DNA from 3 places in the Glaciimonas sp. CA11.2 genome. Region 2 is predicted to be linked to each of the others. Evidence: predicted binding sites of a transcription regulator. Region 2 holds the regulator's gene; each other region holds the start of a gene.
The links. The regulator sigma-54, encoded in region 2, starts transcription at its own class of promoters, with help from an activator protein. The targets are predictions, from matches to a motif close to TGGCANGNAANCTGCTTT.
Positions count from the first base shown of each region.

Region 1: a site for sigma-54 is predicted at 1,710-1,727, ahead of RGU75_RS02375 (PEP-CTERM sorting domain-containing protein). Genes of this name have one in related genera too.
Region 3: a site for sigma-54 is predicted at 2,643-2,660, ahead of RGU75_RS16460 (pilin). Genes of this name have one in related genera too.

Region 1 is NZ_JAVIWL010000001.1:559,533-564,376, forward strand. Features, by position in the region: gene RGU75_RS02365 (hypothetical protein) at 284-670, shown strand; gene RGU75_RS02370 (hypothetical protein) at 929-1,051, shown strand; gene RGU75_RS02375 (PEP-CTERM sorting domain-containing protein) at 1,065-1,673, opposite strand; gene RGU75_RS02380 (ATP-binding protein) at 2,474-3,604, opposite strand; gene RGU75_RS02385 (outer membrane lipoprotein-sorting protein) at 4,093-4,844, opposite strand, start outside.
Region 2 is NZ_JAVIWL010000001.1:1,355,913-1,360,756, forward strand. Features, by position in the region: gene lptC (LPS export ABC transporter periplasmic protein LptC) at 1-209, shown strand, start outside; gene lptA (lipopolysaccharide transport periplasmic protein LptA) at 283-822, shown strand; gene lptB (LPS export ABC transporter ATP-binding protein) at 824-1,576, shown strand; gene RGU75_RS05770 (RNA polymerase factor sigma-54) at 1,603-3,090, shown strand; gene hpf (ribosome hibernation-promoting factor, HPF/YfiA family) at 3,224-3,577, shown strand; gene RGU75_RS05780 (DUF4197 domain-containing protein) at 3,945-4,643, opposite strand.
Region 3 is NZ_JAVIWL010000001.1:3,797,859-3,802,702, reverse strand. Features, by position in the region: gene RGU75_RS16470 (hypothetical protein) at 1-3, shown strand, start outside; gene thrC (threonine synthase) at 223-1,683, opposite strand; gene RGU75_RS16460 (pilin) at 2,036-2,593, opposite strand; gene gmk (guanylate kinase) at 3,194-3,838, shown strand; gene rpoZ (DNA-directed RNA polymerase subunit omega) at 3,920-4,123, shown strand; gene RGU75_RS16445 (bifunctional (p)ppGpp synthetase/guanosine-3',5'-bis(diphosphate) 3'-pyrophosphohydrolase) at 4,157-4,844, shown strand, end outside.

The DNA of each region.
Region 1 (4,844 bases), 800 kb from region 2:
CCTGCGAGGTGCGCTCAAGCCAGGTGCAAAAGGTCACCAGCCATCACGGCGGACGGTCTACCCGAGTTTATCCGTGCATACGAGCAGATCGACGGCCGAATGTACCCACCGACCAGAATTATGTTCCGGCCAATGATGTTGATCTTCGTGCGCACCAGCGAATTGACGATAACGGAATGGAAAGAAATCGACCTCGAAAAGGAAGATTGGCTAATTCCGTGGCAACGCATAACGATGGAAAAAAAGAAGCTGAGCCCACGCAAAGTAGACGATCACGTATTTTTTGCCAATTCAAGGTTGTATTTTATTAAGAGAACTCCACCAATACACAGGCAATAACAAGTATCTCTTTTACAACCTGCGCGATCCTCAGAAGCGTGCAACTAATTTCGGTATATTGGCAGCTATCAAGCGCATGGGATACAGCGGCGCAATGACCGGACACGGCTTCAGATTGCTTGCCATGGGCGTGATTAAGGGGCGCTTGGGCTATCGTCACGAGGCCGTTGACCGTCAGCTATCACATGCTTCAGGAGATACCTACGGCGAGGCCTATGACCGTGCAATGTTTCTTGATAAGCGCAAGGTGATGATGCAGAAGTATGTGGATTCTCCTGAGACTGTGGCAGGCGGGAAGGTCATTGCTCGAAAGTTTGGGCGGGTGGGCTGATGCGTTAGTGCATGCGTTGTTTCGTCATAGCAAAACGGCAGGGCAAGGCATTATATTAAAACCAAACCTCGGAATAGTATCAACGAATGTACACAGTCTTTACCAGAATACAGATAAAAAAACCCTTATATTTAATGTGACCCGTACCGCTTATCCAGACCGCAACCACTATAAAGATTCGATTGCGAGTTAATGCGCTTGGCTGCAACTAGTCAAAATAACGTGCTTTACCAATAACCTTGCATCACGGTTTCGGACATGACATCAGGAAGACTTTTTGCGTGGCTGCTGGATTTTGACGGTGTGCCCGACAATCTGGCCGCTATCGTTGATGCTCCAGGTTCCGATGCAAAAAGCCTGCTCCGGGCAGGCTCGGACTGAACGTAAAAAACGTTTATGCGTTGTTAATGCCTGATTTGCGACGTGCCACTGCGAAACCAAAAATTCCCAAAGCCAGCAATGCAATAGATCCCGGTTCAGGTACATTGGCTGTGGCATTACCTGGCGTGAACGTGAAATTTTGAAAAGTCACAAAACCAAGCGATTCGTCAAGGCGTGTCAGGTTCGTGAAGCCCGTTAAGGAAAATGTTTCGATACCAACACTATAGCCTGGCACTGTGAAACTCTTGCTGATGGTAGAGCCGTCAATCTTTGTGCCGAGAAAGGTCACGACTGACGCAGGATCAGCGTTGTTGAACATTGAAAATTGTTCCGACGTGAAGTCAAAGCTATTAAAGCCGGAGCCAGCGGTGTTCTTGACGGTAAGCGTTGACGGATAACCATATGGACCAGCAAAATTATTTTGAACAATATTCGGTCCAACAAATCCGAGAGAATCGGTAAAAGTCATCCCATCCTGCGTATACGTTTTAACCGTCCCAAATGTGCTTCCAAGACCTGCGAAATCGATCACATTTGCATTTGCATTTGCAAGTGCAGCCAGTAGACCTACGGCCGAAAATGCTACAGCAGCAGCGGAAGACCAAGAATTAAGAATTTTCATTTTTTTCCCAAGGAATGATTAAAGAATAATTCTAAATAAGCAACAATCATGCCCAAAAAAAACTTCTTTAATATCAATGACTTAAAAAAATATAATTTTTACGCCTCGTAATATGTAAAATTTGCTGACAACTGATATCGGTGTCGGTAGCCGGCGGCGACCTCCCCGGCACTGGCACTCGTAGCGCAAAAAATGGGCGAGAAATCTCATCCTGTAAGCAAAATTGCTGAGAATGTATCATCGCTGTAATTCGGTCGATGGCGCAGCGCAATTGTCGTTGCATTTTTGCAGCAGTGTAGTCAATTAAGGGCTAGCCTCCATTCCGGATCGATAAGCGTAGTACCTCAAAAAAATAGTTACACTACGCGTATTAATATGTGATTGTTATTCCGTCTGTTCGCGCTAACGCGATTTTGAACCAGGCTGCCGGAATTCATTGCCGCAGCTGCTCGCATGGAAAATAGTTTCCCCACTGCTGGATTTTGATGGTTGAAGATGGGTCAGTGAAGGTCGGCAGCCTGGGTCAAAATCGCGTCAGTGCCAACACTATAGAATATACAAAGTCCCGCTTAAGCGAGAGTGGACAGCGGGCAGCGGACAGTGAAAGAAATACCGCTGCAGAAGAATCCACGCGAGCTGCCGGTGAATCTCAATCGAGGAGGTAACTCACTTCCTCGATTGCGTCGGCAGCCAGAAGCACCGCTGCATTTTGATGTTATGCGTATCGGGGCAACGGGTGGCCAAACAGGGTATTGAGTCACCGTTCCGCGCCTGCAAAGCCCGCCAGACATAATCGCTTGTTATACTAATATCCCGGATACGACCGCCTGCAACGACCAGCGCGCTTCTACCCTGGTTCCACTATTCAGACCCGATTGAATCCAAAAATTACCAGCAGACGACTCTACCCGTTCACGCATGCTTTTTAATCCCAATCCCCCCTGATTCGCAGTGGAAAAATCGAGTGGATTGGAATCAAAACCTTTACCGTTATCACGGATGATCAAACGCATATTGGCGTGCTCCACGTGCAGAGAGACGGTTACCTCGGATGCCTGTGCATGCTTGGCGACATTATTTAATGCCTCCTGAATAATGCGGAAAATGTCCAATTTCAGCACTTCCGGGACTTCCGCTTCAATCACATCCAGATCAAGATTCAGGCGCACGTCGTGATATGCTTTTTTGTAAATGCGGCAATGCCATTGAATCGTCGGAATCAGGCCCAAATCGTCTAGGCTACTAGGACGCAATTCAATCGAGATACGCCTGACTTCATTCATTGCTTCTCGCAACCGTACCACCGTCTCATCAAGAATTTTCGCGCCCTCGTCCGGCTTTCCGCTTTTTACCTGTCGCGCGGCATCTTCGATCATAAACTTTATCATTGCCAACACTTGTCCAATGCCGTCATGCAATTCGGAAGAGACACGTTTCAGCTCGAGTTCGTGGGCTGCAATTAAACGATTCGAAAATTGTTGAAGTTTTGGTTCTGATCGATCCAAAGTTTGCAGTAAAGCGTTGCGATTGTTTTTTTCAGTGAGCACCAGCAACATAGAACGCGTGATGCCATCAGAATGTTCAATCGACTGGGGCACGATAGTGAGTGTACTTTTGCGACCGCTACGGCCTTTAAAAAGGATCTCAAACGATTCGAGCTTGCCAGACTTCAGCGGAAAGGTCAGTACTTGATCAAGCCCCCCTTGACCATTTTCTACTAAATGCGTCAGCAAGGTATCCTGTAGTTCTTCTACCTTAAATCCCAGCATTGCCGCCGCTATCTCGTTGATGCTCAGTATCTTGCTTTGGCTATCCACAATCAGCGAGGCTATCCCGATCAGCTCAGTTAGCTCACCAAACTGTGACTTCGACAACTCCAGCTCGCTACACATCCTGCGCATGGTCATCATCACTTGCTGCAGCTTTAACATTATTGTCTCCTTGCGAGCCTAGGAACCTACTTCGTGAACCGTATTCATTGCGAATAATAAGATTTCCGACTATCAACATACGGACGCGGTTACGTAGCTTTTTTTCCATCATACATTGCGCATCATAGTCGTTACCGCGATCCTGCATTCCTGGTCAGTCGCGGCCATTTATTTCTTCAGCGGCAGCAAAGCGCTATTCAGCGTTTGGCACCGCAGGCAATGCGTTAGGATTTGTAGTTCCCTTTGGTTGTCTTGGCGGAGTAAGGAATGGTGAAGTCGCTTTGCTCGTCGCCGTTCTTTTCGACGGGGCTTGCCCGACCGTACCGGCCGGTGCGGCCTCGCTTCCGCTATCTGCGCTGCATGCACTCACAGCAAGCATAATAAGCAAAACCAAGGGGAATAATAATGGATCCACTTTGCACCGTACAATCGCCACAATCAATCTCCATTTCCATGTTCCTACCTAAGCCTAAAGCTGACACGTTAGGTTAAGGGCCAGACGTCACAGCGGGCGCAGAAAAAAGGGCATCGCTCAATACAGGATTGAGCATGACATGGTCAATCACTATGCGCTCAGTGGTACGCGTCCCGCCGATCGCGGTGTCCAGCACATGGGGGATCTGAAGCCCGTGTACTTTCTTGTAACCGGAAAAATAGGTCTCTACCGGCCAAACTGATCCCCCTACCATCCGGGTGCCGTCAATTTTGGTATCGAGAAAGGTGTCGGCATCAATCCAGAGATGCCGCACCTGACCGTCGCGCAATGTTAAGGCGAGGCGATAGTTATTACGTCCGTCCACCAATTCGAGGCCTTCGAGGAGCACTTTAGTCCCTTTTGCCGCGCTATCCATCAGCGGACCATCCAGATCCTGTTGCGTCGCCGCCGCGTGCGCAGTCTGCGGTGCGTATTTCACCGCTACAGCCCCGCTAGATGTAGGCATCACCGTCCATCCTTGCATCCCATCGAAAACCTGAATCGCTGTCGACCCATGGTATTGAATTTCCAAATACATCTTATGCGGGCGCTGCATATGCAGGGTGAAGGGCACACTCCGGTCGCGCGCCCCGCCGCCAATGGTTGAATGGGCACCCGAACGCGGTTTGTGGATTCCATTGATGGTGCTAAGCTGGACCTGCTCCATCCGGCCGACCTCACTTAAACCTGTAACCGCATGCCATGCGTCAATGCCGCCGCGCGCGGCACCATTGCGGGCGATGATTTGGGCGACAGTGAGTGTCT
Region 2 (4,844 bases):
CAAAGTCGTCAAAGCTTCATTTGCAGTCCGAGTACCTTCAGCTATTGCCAGATGATGACATTATGACAAGCAACAAAGCGGTCGAAATCACGATCGATCAGTCGAAAATGACCGGTGTTGGTATGTATGCCAATAATGCGACTATGCAATTACGCCTATTAAACAATGTCCGTGGCACCTATCGCGCAACACCGCGGCAGACTAAATAACTCACATGATTACCGGATAATCCTATTGAAGCCATTGTTGCTTTTAGTGCCAGTATCCCCTTTCAGGATTTTTATGAAACGTATTCTATTTTTAACCCTACTCGCGCTGCAACTGACTTGTATTTCAGGTGCCCATGCTGAAAAAGCTGACGCAGATAAACCATCCAACGTAGACGCAGACCAGTTCACGCTGGACGACGTAAAACAAGTAAAGATATTCACCGGCAAGGTGATACTGACCCGCGGCACGCTGATCATGAAAGCCAACAAAGTCGTCGTCACGACGGACCCATCAGGCTATCAATTTGCCACCTTATACGCACCTCCCGGTGGCTTAGCCACGTTTCGCCAAAAGCGCGACGGCGGTCCTGACTTATGGATCGAAGGTGAAGCTGAGCGAATTGAGTACGACGATAAAACTGAAATCGTTAAATTATTTTCGAAAGCGCAAATGCGACGTCTGCAAGGGACCAAAGTCACCGATGTTGTAAACGGCGAATTCATCTCTTACGATAGTCGCGTGGAGTTCTACTCGGTCAGTAACAATGTTTCCGGCAATAGTCAACCTGGCGCGGGCCGCATCAAAGCAGTCATCCAGCCGAAGAGTAAATAAGATGACCTCTACAAATTTAAGCACCTTGATCGTTAAAGGGCTGCAAAAAAGTTATGGCGCGCGCCAAGTAGTCCGCGATGTCTCTTTGAAAGTAAATAACGGCGAGGTCGTCGGCTTGCTTGGTCCTAACGGCGCTGGAAAAACGACTTCTTTCTATATGATCGTCGGTCTGGTGCCATCGGATGGTGGAACAATTGATTTAGATGGCGTTGACATCTCGCGTTTACCGATTCATCAACGCGCGGTGCTTGGCCTGTCTTATCTGCCGCAAGAGGCCTCTGTTTTTCGCAAGCTAACGGTCGAAGACAATATTCGTGCGGTACTTGAGTTGCAGCGGCCAAACGGCAACGCACTGACTAAAGATGAGATCTCGGACAAACTCGATTCGCTGCTGCAAGAATTGCAAATTGAGAAATTGCGAGAAAATCAGGCGTTATCTTTATCCGGTGGTGAACGACGACGTGTCGAAATCGCCCGCGCTTTAGCCACTAATCCGCGCTTCGTGCTTCTTGATGAGCCGTTCGCCGGTATTGATCCTATCGCCGTTATCGAAATTCAACGTATCGTCAGGTTCCTTAAAGAGCGCGGCATCGGTGTCTTGATCACCGACCATAATGTGCGCGAAACGCTCGGCATTTGTGACCGGGCATACATCATCAACCAAGGTAGCGTGCTAGCCAGCGGCAGTCCAGACGACATCATCGCCAATGAATCTGTGCGACGAGTTTATCTGGGTGAACATTTCCGCATGTAACGGATTCAACGGATTCCCTAGCGCCCATGAAACAATCTCTTCAACTCCGTACCTCGCAGCATCTGGCGCTAACCCCGCAACTGCAGCAATCGATTCGATTGTTGCAGTTGTCTACGTTGGAGTTACATCAGGAACTCGAACACATCCTTTCGGATAATCCGTTACTGGAACGTCTAGACGATCCTTTGGATAATTCAGTGCGATTACTCGCCGACGGGGCGATCAGTACCAGCGCCTCAACAATGGATGCGCCACCTGGTGACAGCGAAGTAAGCAGCTCGCCTACAGAGCCCGAGGGCGGTGGTGAAGCCCCTGAGTCTGGCGAAAACAATCAAGAGAACGGCAATACTGACAGCGAATGGAGCTTTGACGACGTTTCCCGAACCTCCAAAGCCCCAGATGATGAGGATTCACGACCACAATTAGAAGCCTGCGAATCGACGTTGCGCGAACATTTGCTCAAACAAATGCGTGAAGCTGTTGATCAGCAACGCGACCGTGCATTGATCGAGTTGATCATTGATGCGCTTGATGAAAACGGCTACCTGGAGGAATCACTAGACGATATTTTTGCACGTCTTCCAGAGCAACTTGATATCGAGATCGAAGAATTGTCGATGGCCTTGAAGATGGTCCAAAGCTTCGACCCAACTGGTGTCGGAGCACGCAACGCGTCAGAATGCCTCGCATTGCAAATCAAAGCATTTCCCAAAGTAGCGTTCGTCACACGCCGACTGGCACTAACAATCGTTGAAGGTTATCTGACCTTATTTGCCCAGCGCGATTTTAATAAAATCAAAAAAGCGCTGGAGTGTGATGATGAAGATTTGCGCGAGGCACAAATTATTATCAAAAAATGTAATCCTCATCCCGGCGCGACCTTTGCTGGCGGTGCGTCAGATTATGTCGTACCAGATGTAATTGTCAGAAAAACAAAAAATGGTTGGCAGGTAATGCTCAACAATGACGTTATGCCAAGGCTTCGAGTTAATGCTCTTTATGCCAACATTCTCAAGCAGGGCAAGAGCGAGGGATCACTTAACTCGCAGCTACAGGAGGCAAAGTGGCTGATCAAAAATATGCGTCAGCGCTTCGATACCATACTGCGTGTAGCGCAGGCAATTGTTGAGCGTCAACGGAATTTTTTCTCACATGGGGCGGTTGCTATGCGACCTCTTGTGTTGCGCGAAATAGCTGATACACTAGGATTACACGAGAGTACTATCTCACGTGTAACTACTCAGAAATACATGCTCACCCCACACGGGATGTTCGAATTAAAGTATTTCTTTGGCAGCCATGTTGCTACAGAGGCAGGTGGAGAGGCTTCCTCAACGGCGATACGGGCGTTAATCAAACAACTGATAGGAGCGGAAGATTCTAAAAGTCCTTTCTCTGACAGCAAGATTGCCGACATGCTCGCGGAACAAGGTATGGTAGTGGCCCGTCGCACCGTCGCAAAATATCGCGAAGCTTTACGAATTCCGCCGGTCAATTTGCGTAAATCTTTATAGCTGTTTGCTTGTTTGCACAAACGTCGCTGTGTTCTGACTGATTGATTTATGGTTGATGAATAAATTGGTGATTCAACACTGAATTAATCGTCCCGGTCCGAACCGCCAACGACACACTTGATAGGAGCGCTGTATGAATTTCACAATTAGTGGGCATCACCTCGACGTAACTCCCGCCATTCGCGAACACGTGCTAAGCAAATTGGAGCGTATCAAGCGCCACTTCGATCAGGTCATAGATATTAGTGTGATCCTGACGGTAGACAAAATCACAGAGAAAGAAAAGCGTCAAAAAGCCGAAATTAATCTGCGCGTTAAAGGCAAAGACCTGCATGCCGAGAGCATTGCGCATGACCTTTACGCCGCCATCGATTTGTTAATCGACAAACTCGATCGACAAGTGATTAAATATAAGGACAAATTGCAGAATCATCAACATTCGGCAATCAAGCATCTACCTGAGGATTTGCCCATCGCAGCAACGTGATGGACGGGGTTCTCTAATGCGGTCAACGTAAGTATTGCTCAATAAATAAATTGAAAAATACTATACTGACAAATGAGCAAGGGCGCAGTTAATGCGCCCTTTGTCATTTTAAAATTATATAACTTACACACGCCCTGCCCGAATATGTTCGTAACACTTTGCATCGTTTAGCAGTGTTCGGAGGCATCGCCGAATGTCTCGAATGTCTCGAACGCAACCGGGTACACCTCAAACAGCGGCCAAAACAAATAACTAAGCAAGAAGCTTTATAACGTCACTCTCAAAAGAGTTTTCATAAAGTCGCCAGACCCGTAACTTTCCCAATTCGGTCCACATCAAAAATACCATGACGATGGTATGCCGCAGCCTATTGCTTTAATGCGCCAAAAACTTTTCCGATAATTGCACTGCCAGCACCGATCGGATCACGTCGAATCGCTTTTTCCTCTTCCCCTATCATGTAAAACAAGCCATCCAAGGTGCGCTGCGTGACATAGCCTTCAACAGTCGCCGCCTGACCTGGCACAAGACCCGTTTTACTGACCAATCCCATCGTCGAATTGTATTGTGTGGATACACCGTTACGGTCGGTGATTTTCTTTACTATCGGGAGAAATTTTTCTCCTAACGGGGTGGCAGTTTTCTCTCTGAAAAAATCGGTTACCGATGTGTCGCCGCCACTCAGAATATTCTTCGCATCCGTGACCGACATGGATTTCACCGCATTCAGGAGCAACGGCTTCGCCAATGGCACGGCAGACTCTGCGGCATGATTCATCGACACGACCAGATCATCCAGTTGTTGGCCCTTCCCTGTCATTTTAAGCAGCGGTCGTGCTTTCTCTAGCATCCCTGGCAATCCGATTTTTACTTTATCGTTATTTAAAAATCCGTTTTCGACGCCCAGCTTGGCAACTGCAACGTCCGCGCCTTTATTGAGCGCCGCCTTCAGTCCTGAGTTGGCATCCTGATTGCTCAAATCCGCCAAAGAAAATGCCATCGCGGCGGTAGAGACTAAAGAGATCACCAGACCTAAACGTAATGCCGGTTGAAAGATAAATTTCATGTAAAGTCCCTTTTATAAAGACGAAAAAGCAAACAAAAACACGCGCAAAAATATATAAGAAACATCAGCTGATCACTTCGCCGATCATCCTGTCAATGCAGCCATTGATCCAACTCAATAAAAACAGCGGTGCATTTTTATGTTCGTATGAGAATAACGCGACGACATGTATTGACAGAAAGTACGATAAGACGTTCAGAT
Region 3 (4,844 bases), 2.4 Mb from region 2:
TGAAATGCTTGGGAACCCGCAGGGCAGCGTCAGTTGCGGTCGCCTTCTTTTTGGTTACGTTTTCTTGGCGGGGGGCGCCGAGCCAAGCAAGAAAAAGTGACTGGCTGTCGGGCCACCCCCGACAAAGCCCCCACGGAGCAGTAACCGTATTAAGTAACGACGTCCAAACCCAAGCCCAAACTCAACCAAACCAAACCAAACCAAACCAAACCAAACATTCATTTACAACCCCGTATGCCCAGCAATATACCCCTTAACCACCCCAACATCCGCCGCCATCACATCAAACCGCTGCGGCAGCGCCTCAATATTCTCAAACCCATCAGGCCGCTCTGCATCTCGCCCCAAAGCCTCACGAATCGTTTCATTAAATTTCGCTGGCAACGCAGTCTCCAACACAATCATCGTCACACCCGGCGTCATGTAATCGCGTGCGACTTTCACGCCATCCGCAGTATGCGTATCAATAGTAATCCCATACCGCTTCTCAACATCTCGAATCGTATCCAAACGATCCTGATGCGTCGACTTGCCTGACTGGAAACCATACTCGGCAATTTTACGGAACTCATCGCCATCACTACCGGGATTGCCCGACAAATCAAAGCCACCCTGCGTCTCAACTTTATGAAACAACGCACTCAGACGCGCATGATCGCGACCCAGCAAATCATACACAAAACGTTCAAAATTCGACGCTTTGCTGATATCCATGCTCGGGCTGCTGGTGTGGTACGTTTCGGCTGATTTGCGAACGCGGTAAATACCGGTGCGGAAAAACTCGTCCAACACATCATTCTCATTGGTCGCAGCCACCAACTTATCAATTGGCAACCCCATCATGCGCGCAATATGTCCGGCGCAGATATTACCAAAATTACCTGAAGGCACGGTGAATGACACTTTTTGGTCGTTGCTGGTCGTGGCGCTCAAATAACCACGGAAGTAGTACACCACCTGCGCGACGACGCGTGCCCAGTTGATCGAATTAACGGTGCCGATTTTTTGCGCTGCTTTGAACGCGTGATCGTTAGACACGGCTTTGACCATATCCTGACAATCATCGAATACACCTTCGACTGCGATATTAAAAATATTCGGATCTTGCAGGCTAAACATTTGCGCAGACTGAAATGCGCTCATCTTTTTATGTGGTGACAGCATAAACACGCGGATGCCCTTTTTGCCACGCATTGCGTACTCAGCCGCGCTACCCGTATCACCCGACGTCGCGCCAAAAATATTCAACGCCGCATCGTCCTTGGCCAAGGTGTATTCAAACAGGTTACCCAGCAACTGCATCGCCATATCCTTGAACGCCAGCGTCGGTCCATTGGATAGCGCTTGCAGAACAAGTTTGCAGCCGTCGGTTTCTTCCAACACGCGCAAAGGCGTGATTTCTTCAGCATTTTCACCTGCACGACCGTTGCGATAGACCGCACCGGTATAGGTTTTATGCGTCAACGCCTTCAAATCCGCTTCCGGAATATCAGTCGCAAATTTCCGCAGCACCTCAAAAGCGAGGTCCGCGTATGACAATGTGCGCCAATGATTGAGCTCGGCAGCGCTCACCTGCGGATATTCTGCGGGCAAATATAGCCCACCGTCCGGTGCAAGACCGCCCAGCAAAATGTGCGAAAAAGATTGTGCCGTAGCGTGGCCGCGCGTGGAAACGTATTGCATAGGGTCTATGTAGTTGTATGTGCTAGCAAAAAATGCAGAGGGAGATTGGATGGCTAAGCGCATTAACAAGCCCCTTAACCAAATCCTCATCGATTGGGCAGTATTATAGCTGCCGATTAGGCATCACCGCTGAATCGCGCTTGAATTGACAATTGCTAACTATAATCACCGCTCAGGAGAATTAATAGCACTACGATACCGAATTTGGTCATCCCAATAGCCAAGAGAGCAACAATATCCGAGCATCGCCGATGCGTATAAGTAAGAAAGTAGACTACTGATCAAATTACGCTCTGAAATGTAAAAAAGATGCCGAAGCATCTTTTTTTGACTTACGTTACAACTAAGCCTGTTAGCGGCAGGAAGCTGGAGCGTACTTAGCCAGCAATGTCCCAGCAGTAACAGTCAGCATGTTTTGAGCTGTTGCTGTTGCTTGAGTCGCAGATGCGCAACCCCAGTCAAGCGCGCCAGTCGTTCCCGCAGCTTGCGCTGCAGCCAGCTTGACTGAAGCACCGGCAGCGGCTGTGCGGACATATGGTCCCAATACAATCGTATTCGCTGCCGCACCCACACCCACTGATGCAGCATTATAAACAATCGTGATCTCTCCATTTGCAGCAATCTGAACCGAATTAACGTATTTGCTGTTCGCACCAGTAGCACCTGCTTGCGCATTCCAAGTTGCCCTTGCGGTCACCAGATCAGCGGCGGATGTTGCACCTTCGGTTGCAATGGCGAGCTTGGCACTTTCGGCCAATGCCAAACCTTCAGTAACCCGTGTACGGACGATGTAATCTTGATAAGCTGGCAATGCAATCGCAGCCAAAATACCGATAATCGCAACAACGATCATCAACTCAATCAGCGTGAAACCTTTTTGTGCTTTAGTCGACAAGCGACGAATAGACATATTCATGTAGTAAACTCCCTCTAGATTCAGTTGAACTTCTACAGACGATAGAGCATGGACCGTGCCAGCTCTGCTTTTCTGCTAACCGCCCTAGTAAAGGCCAAGGACAAGCGCGTTTTTTACTACGTAAGTATCGACAAAATTCGTCTGTTTCATCATTTTACATGACCAAAACCGTCACTTGACCCGTGCTTTCATTCATAAAGATGGTAATTGCCTGATTCGCCACATAAATTGACAAGCGATTACATTCATAGCTTTTCGTCGGAAGAAAGTCTTGGACAAAAAATCAATTCCATTCAGGCTAGATGCTTTTACATTTCTCAAAAGAAAAATTTGCGCACTATCCACGGGTTTACTACGTTTTTGCCACATTTATAACGCGCACTCCACACTATCCTCCCTGCAACACGTCATCTGCACTGATACAATGCTGCTCTATCAGCAAGCCATGCACTCAGGCGTTGATGCCTTATTTGATCTCACTTTGATCTCACGTCTGCGCACAATGGCAAGCCACCCTTTTTTACGAATAAGTTGACCGCTATGACGCCGCCACTGTTACCTCTATCGCCGAACGAACACCTGAACGTAGCTGCCATGCCCGACGAACACCCAATGTCTGGAAGCTTATTTATGGTGGTCGCCCCGTCTGGTGCGGGCAAATCGACGCTGGTAAATGCGTTGCTGGCGCAAGAGCCCGCGATTAAGCTGTCGATTTCTTATACGACCCGACCGCCACGCACTAAAGAGAAAAACGGACGAGAATATCATTTCACTTCAGTGGAAGACTTCCGAGCGCGTCATAAGCAAGGTGAGTTTCTGGAATGGGCCGAAGTGCATGGCAACTATTACGGCACTTCCCGCCTGGCGATTGCCGAACAAATGCAAGCCGGAACGGACGTTTTGCTAGAAATCGACTGGCAAGGCGCGCAACAGGTTAAAAAGCAATTTCCCCACGTTGTTGGTATTTTTATCTTGCCGCCGTCCATCGCTGCGTTGGAAGATCGTCTCAAAAAACGCGGACAGGACGAGCCACAGGTGATAACCCGCAGAATTCTGGCCGCTGGCGGGGAAATCGCGCATGCGCCTGAGTCCGAATATGTTATTATCAACCAAGAATTTGCTTCTGCTTTGTCGGAACTAACTGCTATTGTCAAAGCGACACGATGTCGCTTCGCGCAACAAGCAGTTCGTAACGCATCCTTATTTGCGCAACTTGGCATTCATGCCAACCTAAGTTGACACCACGTTAATCTTGACGACAACGACGCTAAAACGGCGTTGATGCAAGAGCGACAATGACCCTGTTTTTTCGGAGAACATATGGCCCGCATTACCATTGAAGATTGCATCAAGCACATCCCTAACCGTTTTCAATTGACTCTTTCCGCAACATACCGCGCACGTCAGCTTTTACAAGGTCACACACCTAAGGTTGATGCGAAAGACAAGCCAACTGTTATTGCCCTGCGTGAAATCGCTGCTGGCAAAGTTGGTATCGAAATGCTTAAGAAAGTGCCGGGTTAATCGTCCACGTACTGCGGCTGGTGTATAAATAGTATGAACCTGACTCCTCCAGATTCGACCTTACCATCAGCCGCTCCTGTAAAACGAGCTGTATTGCCTCGTGCTGTCAAAACTGCACCAACTGAAACATCCACTGATCAGCCAATGTCCAAAATCGGCGTTGCATCGATCACCCACCTGACTACCAAACTCGCTGAATACCTTAGCCCTTCCGAATTAAAGAAGGTCAAGGAAGCGTATCGCTTTTCAGATGAAATGCATCTGGGGCAGATGCGTAAATCAGGTGAACCCTACATTTCGCATCCAATTGCCGTCGCCGAAATTTGCGCCGATTGGAAGCTTGACGCGCAAGCGATCATGGCTGCACTTCTGCACGATGTAATGGAAGACCAGGACGTCAAAAAAGATGAGTTGATCGAACGCTTTGGCGCGCCGGTGGCTAGTCTGGTCGATGGTCTTTCCAAACTCGATAAAATTGAATTTCAAAGCCAAATCGAAGCACAAGCGGAAAATTTCCGCAAAATGTTATTGGCGATGGCGCGGGATGTCCGCGTAATTCTGATCAAGCTGGCGGATCGTCTGCACAATATGCGCACGCTCGGTGTCATGGTTCCAGAGAAAAAACGCCGTATCGCGCGCGAGACGATGGAAGTGTATGTACCGATTGCGCATCGGCTTGGTCTGAACAATATTTATCGCGAGTTGCAAGAACTGTCGTTTT